Regions from separate parts of the Mesorhizobium sp. M0189 genome, predicted to be linked through region 2. Evidence: riboswitches for the same ligand, from Rfam matches in the RefSeq annotation. Region 2 holds a riboswitch; the other holds the start of a gene.
What was found. A riboswitch is a leader RNA that binds a small molecule or an ion and turns the genes downstream of it on or off. The one in region 2 is predicted to bind thiamine pyrophosphate.

Region 1 (7,073 bases), on a different contig from region 2:
ACCGGACCGTCAGCCGGCAGGTTCTTGAGCCATTCCTCATAAGCCTCGGCGCCGACCGCCCCAGAGAACTCCGACACAGTCGGATAGATAGTGTACCAAGGCAGCCGGGCCTCTCGATATTTCGTGGTCTGCAACAGTTACCGTCCCATGCTGATAACCACCAACCTTACCGCTGCGCTCGCCTGTGTCTTTGCGCTATGTCAGTCCGTTCCGCTTTGGGCTCGAAACTTGTATTTCGCAGCAATAGCGGCCGTTCAATCTTGGCTGGACGGTCAGCGACTGGCCATGGCTGTTCCCGCCGCGACCCTCACGCGTGACCGTTTGGTTCCACCATCCCTTCCCTTCAGCCAGCGCCTGGTCGCGTAGATTCTGCTGAGCGGCTGCCGCATCCAACGAGATAACACCGCGTTGGGACCAGACTTTGCTCGCCAGCTAGCGCAGCCCCATGGTGATCTCTGGCATCTCGATGAGCTCGTTTTGTGAATTGCTGGCAAGAAGCATTAGCTGTGGCGCGCCGTCTATCAGGACGAGAGCCTGCTCGACGCGACCGTCAGGTCCGCCGCAATGCCAAGGCTGGCGCGCCTACTGACTCCCTGGTGAAGGCAAGGCTGCCTGGTGAAGGCAAGGCTGCGCGTTCAGCGCGTGATTACCGACCATCGCGCTCGCCAAAATGACGGCGTCGTACCGAGCGGCGCCCGCCGCATGATGTCTCAACGTCGGGACTCACAGCAAACAAAGCTGTCGCCATTGAACGAAACTGTCGCGAAGCGAACAGACGAACCGTAGCCGAAACGTTTGCCGTTCGTGCTTGGATTGATCCGCAAGGCAGAAAGGAAGGAAGAGCCAAGCAAGGTCCGCCGGCACACTTGAGCTTCAAGCCGCAGCTGCGTCGTCAGGATGGCACGTCATTTGCAATAGAAGCCTTTGTGACGGCCCGCCCACAACTAGCGGAGATGACCGGTGATGGTTTGTACAGAAATGTTGAATGGCGTCGTTTCGGCAATAATTATATTTGTAATAACAATTGCATATCTGTAACAATAATACCCAATAGTATTCTCAATTTCTCATGAACATCTGGCATGACGAGAGCATCAAAACTGCTCAAAAATTCACTCAATGCGCATCGTTATCGAATGGTTCCTTAGCAAAAATTCATTCACTGACGTCCATCCCTTTTACTGTTTGAACGGAGATCAACAATGAACATTAGGAGCCTCCTCCTCGGCTCAACTGCGGCACTGATTGCCGTTTCCGACGCTCGCGCCGTGACCGCCGTTGCCGAGCCTGACCCGACTGAGTACGTTAAAATCTGCGACGTTTACGGCTCGGGCTACGTCTACATTTCAGGCACTGAGACCTGCCTGCGCATCGGCGGCTATGTCCGTTACGACATCGGCTTGCGCCATGTCGGATTGTTTGACCACGCAAGAACCTCCGATGTGAGGACTGGTGAGCATCAGGACACATGGCAAAACAACACGCGCTTCACATTGAAAACTTGGACCGGCCAGGAGACCGAACTCGGCACGTTGAAGACCTACACCGAAACCCGCATGAACTTCGGTAACCGCCACACTTCGGTTTCGGACAGTTCTCGGTCCTATGCCTTCAACGGAGACAGCACCTTGACTTTCGCCTGGATTCAGCTTGGTGGCCTCCGACTTGGTAAGGACTGGTCGGCCTTCGACATGTTTATTGGCGGCGCGGTTGACGTACTCAACCAGACGCCGGTTCCGTACGGCGCTTTCGATACCAATGTGGTTCAGTACTACTTCGACGCGGGGGCCGGCTTTTCGGCCGTGGTTTCGCTCGAAGAAGGCTCGGGCGTGGTCGGCACAATCGACAGCTACTCTCCGCACGTAGTCGGCGGCTTGAAATACACACATGGCTGGGGCGCGATCACCGGCGTTGCCGCTTATGATAGCAACTACGAATCGGTGGCCGCCAAGGTCCGTGTCGACATCAATGTCACCAACGAACTGTTGCTGTTCGGAATGCTCGGCTACGGTTCCAACGGCAAGCTCAACGACGACTCCACGAACGCCATCGACGCTCATGGTCGCGGCTTCTATAAGAGTTGGGGTGGGAACTGGGCTTTCTGGGCTGGCGCCACTTACAAGCTCAACGAGACAACTTCGTTCAACCTTCAGCTCTCCGGTGATCAGCTCAAGAACCATGGTGTCGCTGCAAACGTCGCCTATGCGTTTCTTCCAGATTTCACAGTTACGGCGGAACTCGACTATAGCCGCTACGGCAACTTCGCCGTCGGCAAGGTGGACGCTTCCAACGTGAACTGGACCAACGCCAACAAGAAGAGCGGTGTCGCCGGAATCCTGCGTTTCGAACGCTCATTCTAACGGGATGAAAGGGTTGAGCTCGAGATCCGGTTGAGCGGACCAATCCCGCAACACTCCAAGAGAACGTCGTATGGAAGCTATACGAGATTGGAGCCTCGATCTCGGGGCCGGACGATGTTTCATATCAGATCTGGTCCGGATGATCGCGCAGGCGATATTCATCGCTCGATTATGCGTTTTGATCTGCAACTCTTTCATTTCCTCATTCCTTCCGCCCGCTTGACGGACCCTGCCATCCAGCACTACCCGGCCAGGTTTTCCGAACTGGGGTGCGGCCCGACGCACTTGAAAATCGCAAATGGATCGCCTCCGTTCAGCCATCCCCGCGGAAATTCGGGCGCGAGAGAACAAGCTCCAGAGCATAAGCGAGGCTGATCGAGGAACAGACGATTCTCAGGCGATGCTCCATCCGATCTTGCGCCTGGCCGAGACGATCGCCCGACGATCACCGCCGCGGCCCGAATGCGCTTGGCAAGATACCGCTCGCCCGTTCAACCTGAAGCATTCACCCAGGGGAGTCCCGGCAAGGGGCTGAGATACTGCTGGCTTTCGCGGCGCAGTGACCCGTTGAACCTGATCCAGTTCATACTGGCGTAGGGACGGTGCAAGCGCTTTGCGGGAGTTCACGCCCGAGGTCCTGTTTCGAGCAGGTCGACCAAAGCGTCTTTTCATTCTTCCGGCACAGAACTGGGTCTCCAATGCACGAGCAAAGGAGCCTCATGATGAATGCCCCCACCCCCGCCGTCCCGACGGGACCGCTGCCCGCCTCACGCAAGATCCACAAGCATGGCAGCATTCACCCTCAGATCAGGGTGCCGATGCGCGAAATTGCAGTCCATCCAACGGCCGGCGAACCGCCAGTCACCGTCTACGATCCGTCCGGCCCCTACACCGATCCGGCCATCAAAACCAGGATCGAAAAAGGCCTTGCCCGGCTTCGCCACGAATGGATTACCGCGCGTGGCGATGTCGAAGCCTGTGACGGCCGCCATGTCCGGCCGGAAGACAACGGATTTGTGACTGGCGAGCGCCCATGCCGCCGACCTGGCCAAGGGTCACGCGGCGGCGAACATCCGCGGCGACGCGCTGTCGCGGGCCGGATTCGAGTTCCGCTGGGAGGCCTAGTTCAACCTGTCGCTCGATCCGGAAACCGCGCGGTCCTTCCACGACCAGACCTTGCCCAAGGAAGCGCACAAGCTGGCACATTTCTGCTCGATATGCGGGCCGAAATTCTGCTCGATGCGCATCTCTCACGACATTCGCGCCGAAGCGCAGAAGGAGGGCATGGCGGCGATGGCGGCGAAATACCGCGAGGGCGGCGATCTCTATATGCCGGTCGAAACGCCCGAGGTGGAAAAACAGGCCTCAGCGCAGGAAGATCAGAGGGCGCGCTGAGCCATGCGCCGCATTCTTGTCAAAGGCGCGGGTGTGGCAGGCCTCACCGTTGCCCATGAATTGGCCGCGCCGGGTGCATCCGTCACGGTTGCTGAAATTCGCAGCCAGATCGGCGGCAATGCCTCCTGGCTCGCCGGCGGCATGCTCGCCGCTTGGTGCGAACGCGAAGGCGCCGAGGAGGCGGTCGTCACTTTCGGCAACGTTGCAGCCGACTGGTGGGAAAGGGCGCTGCCCGCGCTGGTGACGAGGGCCGGCACTCTCGTCGTCGCCCATCAGCGCGATGCCTTCGAGCTTGCCCGTTTTGCAGCTCGTTCGCGCAACTATGAGTGCGTCGACGAAAAGGTTGTTGCCGCCCTCGAGCCCGATCTTGCCGGCCGCTTTCATCAGAGCCTGTTTTTTTGTAGCGAAGCTCATCTCGATCCCCGTCGGGCTCTCGAAGCCCTCGCCGGCAACTGCGTGCGATGGGCGTCGTTTTCCTTTTCGAGACGGGCGAGGTTGGCTTTTCCGGCTTTGATCAGGTGATCGACTGCACGGGCATCGCGCGGGCCGACGACGATTTACGCGGCATGCGCGGTGAAATGCTGATCCTCCATACGCGTGATGTCTCGCTCGGGGCGATTGCCGAGAAGCCGATCTCGCGGGCGTCGCGGCGTAGTGAGCGCGGGCGCGGCCGTGATGATCGTGGCGGGAGGGAGAGGTAAGGAGCGTCTTTTCTTTGAGAATTCGCGTTTACAGGTACCCACGATGCACAACGGGCGAGTTTTTCAAAGAGGCGCGTCCTCCTTCGAAGCGCTTCGGAGGGCCAGGCTGTAGGCTCGCCCCGAGCCCCTGCGTAGCCTGCTGGGGAGCTGGTCTCGGCCCATCCGGGTGACGATCCTTCGCGCAGACGAGCTATGGAAACGATCAAAACTGTGATTTCACTTGCCGATTATCGCATAAAAAGCTTGTTATTGCACGACTTAAAAAACTTGCAACTCCACAGCATCATTGACTTGTCTCCTATCAGCAATATATACTTGTAATCGCACAGCTCTAAAAAGTTGCAAAGGTACGGCCATGGCCAAGCCCCATGAAAAACTCGCTGTATCATTGGCCGTCCTCAAAGAGCTGCAGAAGGGTGGGCGGCGCATATTCAAATCAGATGAGCTGACCCGCGTCCACCGGGAGCGGCTGCTGCAGAACGGGTTCCTGCGCGATGTTATGAAAGGCTGGCTCATGTCGACCAGCCCGCAGGCACAGCAGCAAGACACCACCCCCTGGTACGCGAGCTTCTGGGAGTTCTGCTCCCTTTACTGCAATGACCGGTTCGGCAAGGACTGGTTCGTGTCACCGGAGCACTCGCTGCTTCTGCACGCGGAAGCGCCCACTATTCCGCCTCAGGTGGTGGTGAACACCCCCAAAGGCACGAATAACAAAATCGACCTGCTGTTCGGCACTTCGCTCTATGACCTCAAGGTCAAGGAGATGCCGGCCGAACTGACAGAGAAAAACGGCCAGCGCGTGTTCACTGTCGAGGCCGCCCTTACCCGGGTGCCGCAAGCGTTCTTCCAGCGCGCGCCTATCGAGATGCAGATCGCTATGGCGTCGGTGCGCGACGTATCAACCGTTCTGGTCCTGCTGCTTGATGGCGGCCATTCCGCCGTGGCGGGACGGCTTGCGGGGGCCTTCCGTCGCGTAGGACGCGACTCCTTTGCCGATGAAATCGTGGCCGCCTTCAAAGCCGCCGGCTATGACGTGCGCGAATCCGATCCGTTCGCGGGACAAATTGGAGTGACAACCATTGCGGCGGGCGTACCGCCGTTGGTCGCCCGCCTGCGCGCGATCTGGCAATCGCAGCGCGAAGCCATCATCGAGATATTCCCGAAGGCACCCGGACTGCCGTCCGACAAAGACGCCTATATGAAGTTCGTCGAGGATATCTACGAAAGCGACGCCTACCATTCGCTGTCGATAGAAGGGTACAGCGTCACCCCGGAACTCATCGACCGGGTGCGCGAGGGGAGCTGGAATCCGGAGATTGATGAAGAGGACCGCAAGAACCGGGATGCGCTTGCCGCGCGTGGCTACTACCTCGCATTCCAGAAGGTCAAAGACTCTGTTGCCGCGATCATCAACGGCAAGCCAGCCGGCGCGTTGACCGGGACACTCACCGGGAGTGGTACCGGGAGCTGTTCGCGCCGTCAGTGACCGCCGGCATCCTCAAAGCCAGCGCGCTGGCGGGATATCGCAACCACCTTGTGTACCTGCGCGGCTCGCAGCACGTGCCGCCGCGTACCGAAGCGGTGGCCGATGGTATGCATGAGCTGTTCGACCTGCTGGAGGCGGAGAAGGAGGCCTCCGTGCGTGCCGTGCTGGGGCATTGGCTTGTGGGCTATGTGCACCCCTATCCGGACGGCAACGGACGAATGGCGCGGTTCCTCATGAACGCGATGCTGGCTTCAGGCGGTTACCCCTGGACAGTCGTCAGAGTCGATGACCGGAAGGCCTACCTCGCAGGGCTGGAGGAGGCGAGCGTCAATATGAATGTGAAAACGTTCGCCGCCTTTCTCGCCGAACGGGTGAAGTGGTCTATGGAGAAGGCGGCGTGAGGTCGGTGGTGTGCCATGTTTAACTTGCTTGTCTCGGGCCACGGCGAGTGGTGGGAAACGCCGCCGTTCACGTCAACCATTGACCGTTTCAAGGAATAGAGCGGCGCCGAGGCCGAGGCTATCGGCCTCGCGCGCCCTGAAACATTGCGCCGGCTGGAGGAAATCCCGGCGCTGTTGATGTACGAAGTTGGGGAGGGAGGCCCGCTCGCGCGCGTGGTCCGGCACGGCCGCATACGCAATATCGTTCGGCGCGGACACGAACTGGCCTTCACCTTCGAGCCCGATCCGGAACATGCCTTTCTCGACCGGTCAGCGGTGTTGAGAATTGCGGACCGGCTGCGCATTCAACAGTTCGAACAGCACCGTACGCACTGGGCGATCAAGGATGGTGACATTCCGGCCGAGCTGATTGCCACCGGCACCGCTGAACGGGCGCAGCGCACCGTTGCCGTGGTTGCGGCAGAATATGTTAGAAGCGCGCCGCGAGGGACGAAGGAGAGAAGCTGCCGAACTGGCCGAAGAACTGGAGGATTTTCCTCCCTCGCTGGAGAAAGCACTGTCGCTCGTGCCGGCGCGTATCCTTCAGCAGCCGACACCCGAATTATACCCGATCCTTGGGATAGAGCCCCGCACGCCCCAAGGCCGCAACGCCGTCGTGGCCGTCGTCGCAAGGGATCACAATGGGCAGGACTTGCCTGCCGACTGGTCTTATTCGCTGGCGTGGTTCCTG
Region 2 (7,073 bases):
TGGAGTCTGATCCGCCGACCACGAGCACATGCGGTTCTCGCCTCAGCGCCATGGCTTTGTCTTTTCGATCCATTCTCGCGTGCGCGCTTCGGGATCGGCATTCAAGGTGATGTCGGTGACCACCGCGGCGCTGTCCGCACCAGCCTCGAAGACACCGTCGAGCCGGTCGGGGTTGAGGCCGCCGATGGAGACCAATGGGATCGGCGCCACCCGATGCTTCCACTCGCTGATCCGCTCGAGCCCTTGCGGCGCCCATTTCATCTGCTTCAGGACGGTGGGATAGATGGGGCCGAGCGCGATATAGTCGGGCTCGGCAGCGATGGCCGTTTCCAGTTCGAGATGATCGTGCGTGCTGAGCCCAAGCTTCAATCCGGGGTACTTAATCGCCAGCAGGTCGGCCGCAGCCAAATCCTCTTGGCCGAGATGGACGAAGTCGCAGCCTTCCTCAATGGCGAGCCGCCAATGGTCGTTGACGATCAGTTGGCAACCATGGACCGCGCAGACGCCGTTCGCGCGGCGGATTTCCGTCCGCAACGTGGCCTCGTCCCTATCCTTGATGCGCAACTGAACCAGCTTGACGCCAAGCGGCACCAGCCGTTCGATCCAGGCGGCGCTGTCGACGATCAGGTAGAAGGGGTCGAGCTTCATGAAAAAACTGCCCTGCCAATTGTCGGCGTCGACGGCACGGCGACGTCCTGCGGTTCGAGCATTCCCGAGTTGAAAGCTTCACGACCGGCCTCGACCGCCTTGCCGAACGCACGCGCCATGCCGACCGGATCGGCCGCCTTGGCGACTGCGGTGTTCAGGAGTACGGCGTCAAAGCCGAGCTCCATGACGGTTGCCGCGTGCGACGGCCGTCCGAGCCCCGCATCCACGATCAGCGGAACGCCTGGGAAATGTGCGCGCATCGAGCGCAGCGCCGGAATGTTGATCGGCCCGAGGGCGGAACCGATCGGTGCACACCACGGCATCAGAACCTGGCAGCCCGCCTCCAGCAGTCGCTCGGCGACGACAAGATCGTCGGTGGTATAGGGGAATACATCAAAACCGTCCTCGCACAGGATGCGGGCGGCCTCGACCAGCCCGAACACGTCCGGCTGCAGCGTGTCGTGGTTGCCGATCACTTCGAGCTTGATCCAGTTGGTGCCGAAAACTTCGCGCGCCATCTTCGCGGTCGTGACCGCTTCCTTGACGGAGTGGCAGCCGGCAGTGTTGGGCAGGATTCTGACGCCGAGCGAGCGGATCAACGACCAGAATTGTTCGCCGGCCCTGCCGCCTGCCATCTCACGGCGTAACGAGACGGTTACCGCCGAAGCGCCCGACGCCTTGACGGCCTCGGCAAGGATGGCCGGCGATGGATATTGAGCGGTGCCGAGAAGCAGGCGGGAGGCAAGCGACGTTCCGAGAAGATCGAACATGGCCTAGCCTCCCTGCATCGGTGAGAGGATTTCGATCCGGTCGCCGTCGCTCAACCGGAATTCCGCCCGGTTGGCTTTGTGCACGAGTTCGCTGTTGACGGCCGTTGCCAGCCAATCGCCTTCATAGTCGAGCGCCGCAAGCAGCTCGGCCAGCGTGGTGGCTGCAACCTCATGCACTTTGCCGTTGACCGTCAGTTTCATGAGCAAGCTCCTTCGTTCCGTCTTGATGGAAGACCAGGTCGGCCGCCTGGCGCGCCATGGCAGGGGCGAGAAGAAAGCCATGGCGATAAAGCCCGTTGACTGCGACGGTGCTTCCATGTGCCTCGACACGCGGCAGATTGTCGGGAAAAGCAGGACGGACGCCGACACCGGTTTCAACGATCCCGGCCTCGCCGAATGCCGGATGGAGGGCATAGGCGGCACCCAGAAGCTCCATCATCGAACGCACCGTGGCCGGCTCGGCGGACCCGCTCTCGATCATGGTCGCACCGACCATGAAACACTGGCCGGTGCGCGGCACCACATAGAGCGGAAAGCGCGGATGAAGCAGCCGGACCGGGCGCGACAGCGAGATGTCGGGCGTGCGCAGGATCAGCATTTCGCCGCGAACGCCACGTAGCCGGTCATCGATGGCTGCCATTCCCGTGCAGTCGATCTGATGATCGAAACCAAAAACATGCCAGACCTCGGTGCCGAAGTGAAACTCGACACCCATGGCTGCGAGCTTGTCATGAAGCGCTGCCATCGCCTGACGCGGGTCGAGATGCGCCTCGTCGGAGAAGAGCAATCCGCGCCGGAAGCGGCCGGCGAGGTCGGGCTCCAGGAGCGCAATTTCGTCTTCATCGACACGCCGATGGCCCGAGGTGCGGCTGGCGAAGCGGTCGATCTCGCCCGCATCGCGCGGCGCGGCCACGACCAGCGTTCCGGCCCGCGTCACCTGGCCGGGGGTTGCGGCATCCCACCAGTCGGCGGCACCGCGCCCGAGATCCAGCACCGGCTGCTCGGCGCTTTCGCGCTCGCACCATGGCGCCAACATGCCGCCGGCGAACCACGACGCATTGCCCCCAAGGCCAGGCCTTGTCTCGGCAACGGAAACCGCCGCGCCGCGTGCGGCGAGCTCGAAGGCGGCGGTGAGGCCGGCAACGCCGGCCCCTTTGACCAGCACCTTCATGATGGCTCACGTGGCTGAGGTATGAGCGGTGCGCCGGTCTCGTCCGCCGGCAGGTAGAGATCGCCGCCCTCGCGGTATTTCGCCGCCATCGCCGCCATGCCCTCCTTCTGCGCTTCGGTGCGGATGTCGTGGGAAATTCGCATCGAGCAGAATTTCGGCCCGCACATCGAGCAGAAATGCGCCAGCTTGTGCGCCTCCTTGGGCAAGGTCTGATCGTGGAAGGACCGCGCGGTTTCGGGATCGAGCGACAGGTTGAACTGGTCCTCCCAGCGGAATTCGAAGCGCGCGCGGGAAAGGGCATCATCCCTGACTTTCGCCGCCGGATGACCTTTTGCCAGGTCGGCGGCATGGGCGGCTATCTTGTAGGTGATCACGCCGATCTTGACGTCGTTGCGATCGGGAAGGCCGAGATGCTCCTTGGGCGTGACGTAGCAGAGCATGGCGGTGCCGAACCAACCGATCATCGCCGCGCCGATGCCGGAGGTGATGTGGTCGTAGCCCGGCGCGATGTCGGTCGTCAGCGGCCCAAGCGTATAGAACGGCGCCTCGCCGCAGACGGCGAGCTGCTTGTCCATGTTCTCCTTGACCTTGTGCATCGGCACGTGGCCGGGGCCTTCGATCATTACCTGGCAATCCTTCGCCCAGGCGATCTGTGTCAGCTCGCCGAGCGTCTCCAGCTCGGCGAATTGTGCTGCGTCATTGGCGTCGGCGATCGAGCCAGGACGAAGGCCGTCGCCCAGCGAAAAGGACACGTCATAGGCGCGGCAAATGTCGCAGATCTCGGCGAAATGTTCGTAGAGGAAGCTTTCCCGGTGATGATGCAGGCACCATTTGGCCATGATCGAGCCACCGCGCGAGACGATGCCAGTGACCCGGTCAACGGTCAGCGGGATGTAGTGCAGCCGCACGCCCGCATGGATGGTGAAATAGTCGACGCCCTGTTCGGCCTGTTCGATCAGCATGTCGCGGTAGACCTCCCAGGTCAGGTCCTCGGCGATGCCGCCGACCTTTTCGAGCGCCTGATAGAGCGGCACCGTGCCGATCGGAACCGGCGCGTTGCGGACGATCCAGTCGCGGATGTTGTGGATGTTGCGGCCGGTCGACAGGTCCATCACCGTGTCTGCGCCCCAGCGGATCGCCCACACCATTTTTTCGACCTCTTCAGCCATCGACGATGTGACGGCGGAGTTGCCGATGTTGGCGTTGATCTTGACCAGGAAATTGCGACCGATGATCATCGGCTCGCTCTCGGGATGGTTGATGTTGGCGGGAATGATTGCGCGTCCGCGCGCCACCTCATCACGCACGAAATCCGGCGTGACGAAATCGGGCAGTGTCGCGCCGAAAGCCTCGCCGTCGCGCTCAAGCTTGCCGTGCAGGATCTCGCGACCAAGGTTCTCGCGGATGGCGGCGAACTCCATTTCGGGTGTGATGATGCCGGCGCGCGCATAGGCAAGCTGCGTCACCGCCTTGCCTGCTTTGGCTCTGAGCGGTTGATGGCGAATGGGAAATTCCGGCGTCAGGCGTTCGCCCGTCGCGAATCCGTTGTCCTCCGGCCGGACATGGCGGCCGTCATAGGCCTCGACATCGCCGCGCGCCGTAATCCATTCGTGGCGAAGCCGTGCAAGGCCATTTTCGATGCTGGTTTCGACAGTCGGGTCTGTATAGGGGCCGGACGGATCGTAGACGGTGACGGGCGGTTCGCCGGCCGTCGGATGGACGGAGATTTCGCGCATCGGCACCCTGATCTGCGGGTGGATGGCACCGGGCTTGTGGATTTTTCGTGAGGCGGGCAGCGGTCCCGTCGAGACGGCGGGGGTGAGGGCATTCATCTTGAGGCTCCTTTGCTCGTTGCATTGGAGACCCAGTTCTGTGCCGGGAGGATGAAAAGACGCTTCTGTCGACCTGCCGAAACAGGACCTCGGGCGTAAACTCCCGCAAAGCGCTTGCACCGTCCCTACGCCAGTATGAACTGGATCAGGTTCAACGGGTCACTGCGCCGCGAATGCCAGCAGTATCTCAGCCCCTTGCCGGGACTCCCCTGGTGAATGCGTGAGGTTGGACGGGACGGCTCCGGTTTGTCAAGCGCGTTCTGGCCGCGGCTGATCGGCGGCCGGTCAGACCGTGCGGAAAAAATCGTGCATGTCTCGGCGACAAGTCAAGCCTCGGAGATGAAGGCAGGGACAAGGGAATTACAAACCGTCGGACTAAAAATCGATCCTGATGATCACACCTTCAATGGGCACCAAAGGTTTGCGCGTAGATCGCCTCGATTCTTCCTGCCTCGTCACTGGTCAGCGTGGCGAATTCCTTTTCGCGCGCGCGGTTCGATAGATGTCCATCATTCTGGTGAAGAAAACGGAAGAGCAGATCGGTCAACCGCTCGGGCATGTCAATAAAGGCGTCCACCTGCTGCCGGAACTGATCGTAGCGCTGCAGAAATGCGGTTTCCTCGGGAAGGTCCCGTTCGATCGTCCGCTGAACGCAGGCATAGAGGAATTCGGCGTGCGGGGTTGCATCGAAGAACCGGTAGAAATCACCGGTGTCATTCAGCACCCGGACGTTGAGCGGCGTCGGTTCCCATTCCACCAACGGCAGAAGGCGCTGCGAATAGCTCTCGAGCACGCCCCTGTACTCGTTGATCTGGTCCAGGATCGCGGCCGAGACGGGAAAGACCACTCCCGGCGGATTGAAGCCGCGCATGGCAAGGACGTGGTGGATTAGGTAGCGGTGAATGCGGCCGTTTCCGTCCTCGAACGGGTGAATGTAGACAAAGCCGAAGGCGAGGATTGCGGCGGCTACGACTGCATCAAGGTTTTGCGCGGGGCCCTGATCGAACGCCGCCATTCCATCGATTAGCCGCGGCAGGTCCTCGGGCCGAGCGCTGATGTGATCGGGCAAGGGCGTGCCGTTGTCTCGGTCATGCTCACCGACGAAACCTCCTTCTTTTCGGAAGCCAAGTCTTGCGAAACGGGCGTCGCCAAGTACAATTCTTTGCAGACGCAGCAGCTCATCGCGATCGATCGGCCAGCGGCCGGCTTCGCCGATGGCGCGGCCCCAGCGCTGGATGCGATCTTGCGGCGGGCGCTCGCCCTCGATCGCATAGCTTGATCGCGAGTCTTTGAGCAAAAGAAAGGCGGCGGTCCGAGCAAGAAGGTCGCGCGGCACGTCCGCTACGATTGCCTCCGCGCGCCGCGGTAGTTCAAGGCCGATGAATTTTTCGAGAATCTTGGTGCGGAACACCAGAGGGCAGAACTCACGCGTGCCGGGGAGATTGTCCCTTACGCGGTAGCGCGAAGCGGTCTTGTCGGGTCCGGGCCACTGCAGCTCGGGATCGACAACCGGAATGTATCGTCCGGCCGCCGCGTCCGGCAGATCGATACGGGCGCCCCTCAGCCATTCATATAAAAACCAGATGCGGCGGGCATAACTGCCGGTCGGGCTTTCACGGACCAGCGCCTCGATCGGCGCGGGACCGGTCACTTGGAACAGCCGCTTGAGGACGGCAAGGTCCAGTCCCTCGTACTTGAGCGCAAAGGTCAGGTGGCCTTCGAGGGTAGGATTTGGGGCGTGGCGGGGGGTCATGATCCGCCAGCCATCCCGTTCGGTAATGCGATGATGCTCGCCCGTGGCGAACAACCTACGGGGCAAGGGCACGGCGAGCCTGTAGGCTCCGACCAGGGCGCTGTACCCGGCCGGGGTCGCCGTTTCAGGAAGGCGGATTTCCTGAAAAACGGTAACAGGACCTGAAAATTGGTGCTCTTGCACCGCAGGCATGAAAAGCGAATCCTTTCATCGAATTTTGGTTCAGCTGGGCCAACACCTGTGAAAAATGATCCTATTCCATGAAAATTGATGCCACAAGACAAATTTTCCGAAAACCGATTCTAAACGGTGCTGGAGTCATCAAGCAAGAACTCCGCCACCGGCTCAAGGAAGCGACTTCATGACAAAAGGTGAGTCCAGGAACCGCCATTCGCCCGTCTCTTAGTCACGAGGCCGGCACGGATGGCCCGCCTTACGTCGAGCCGGATTGCTCGAGGAGAACCGCGCCGTTCGGGGCTCACTCATAGAGCGCTCCGGCGCGCGATCCCGATTTGATAGCCGCGATCACGCTCGCGACTGATCTTGGTGACGTGGCGGCGTCGGAGTAGAAAACTGATGCAGGATCTCGGTGGCGTCGTGTGTGTGTGTGTGTGACCTGAAGTGAGTTCTCTGCGGTATGGGGGACGGCACGCAGCGCGCGCGTCTTCTCGGCAAACAGATCGACGAAGCGGCACCGAAGGGAAGTTCCTGGCATTCATTCTCGCCATCGCTGCCCCAATTTGCCGACCGGACTGCCGATCGATCTCGCCCAATACTTTGCGCGCGCAAGGGCCGAAGTTGAACTGGGTGGCACCTGCTCATTCGGGAGCTAACTCATGCTTGGCGCGCTAGCCCGAGAGAGCTGTGCCTGATCGAATGCGTGAAATCGTAGCTCGGGG

Region 1: linked by a shared signal. The riboswitch ahead of NKJ09_RS32560 (phosphomethylpyrimidine synthase ThiC) and the one ahead of thiC (phosphomethylpyrimidine synthase ThiC) in region 2 are both predicted to bind thiamine pyrophosphate.

Annotation. Positions count from the first base shown of each region.
Region 1 covers NZ_JAMYSW010000023.1:7,290-14,362, forward strand. The annotation lists gene hemN (oxygen-independent coproporphyrinogen III oxidase) at 1-134, opposite strand, end outside; gene NKJ09_RS28295 (porin) at 1,203-2,360, shown strand; TPP riboswitch at 2,862-2,977, shown strand; partial or broken gene NKJ09_RS32560 (phosphomethylpyrimidine synthase ThiC) at 3,083-3,274, shown strand; partial or broken gene NKJ09_RS32565 (phosphomethylpyrimidine synthase ThiC) at 3,387-3,755, shown strand; gene NKJ09_RS28305 (FAD-dependent oxidoreductase) at 3,759-4,277, shown strand; gene NKJ09_RS28310 (hypothetical protein) at 4,217-4,456, shown strand; gene NKJ09_RS28315 (Fic family protein) at 4,812-5,942, shown strand; gene NKJ09_RS28320 (Fic family protein) at 5,939-6,343, shown strand; gene NKJ09_RS28325 (hypothetical protein) at 6,416-6,637, opposite strand; gene NKJ09_RS28330 (prenyltransferase/squalene oxidase repeat-containing protein) at 6,810-7,073, shown strand, end outside.
Region 2 covers NZ_JAMYSW010000008.1:217,048-224,120, forward strand. The annotation lists gene NKJ09_RS17300 (hydroxymethylpyrimidine/phosphomethylpyrimidine kinase) at 1-52, opposite strand, end outside; gene NKJ09_RS17305 (thiamine phosphate synthase) at 43-648, opposite strand; gene NKJ09_RS17310 (thiazole synthase) at 645-1,418, opposite strand; gene thiS (sulfur carrier protein ThiS) at 1,422-1,619, opposite strand; gene thiO (glycine oxidase ThiO) at 1,588-2,589, opposite strand; gene thiC (phosphomethylpyrimidine synthase ThiC) at 2,586-4,421, opposite strand; TPP riboswitch at 4,526-4,642, opposite strand; gene NKJ09_RS17330 (Fic family protein) at 4,825-6,366, opposite strand.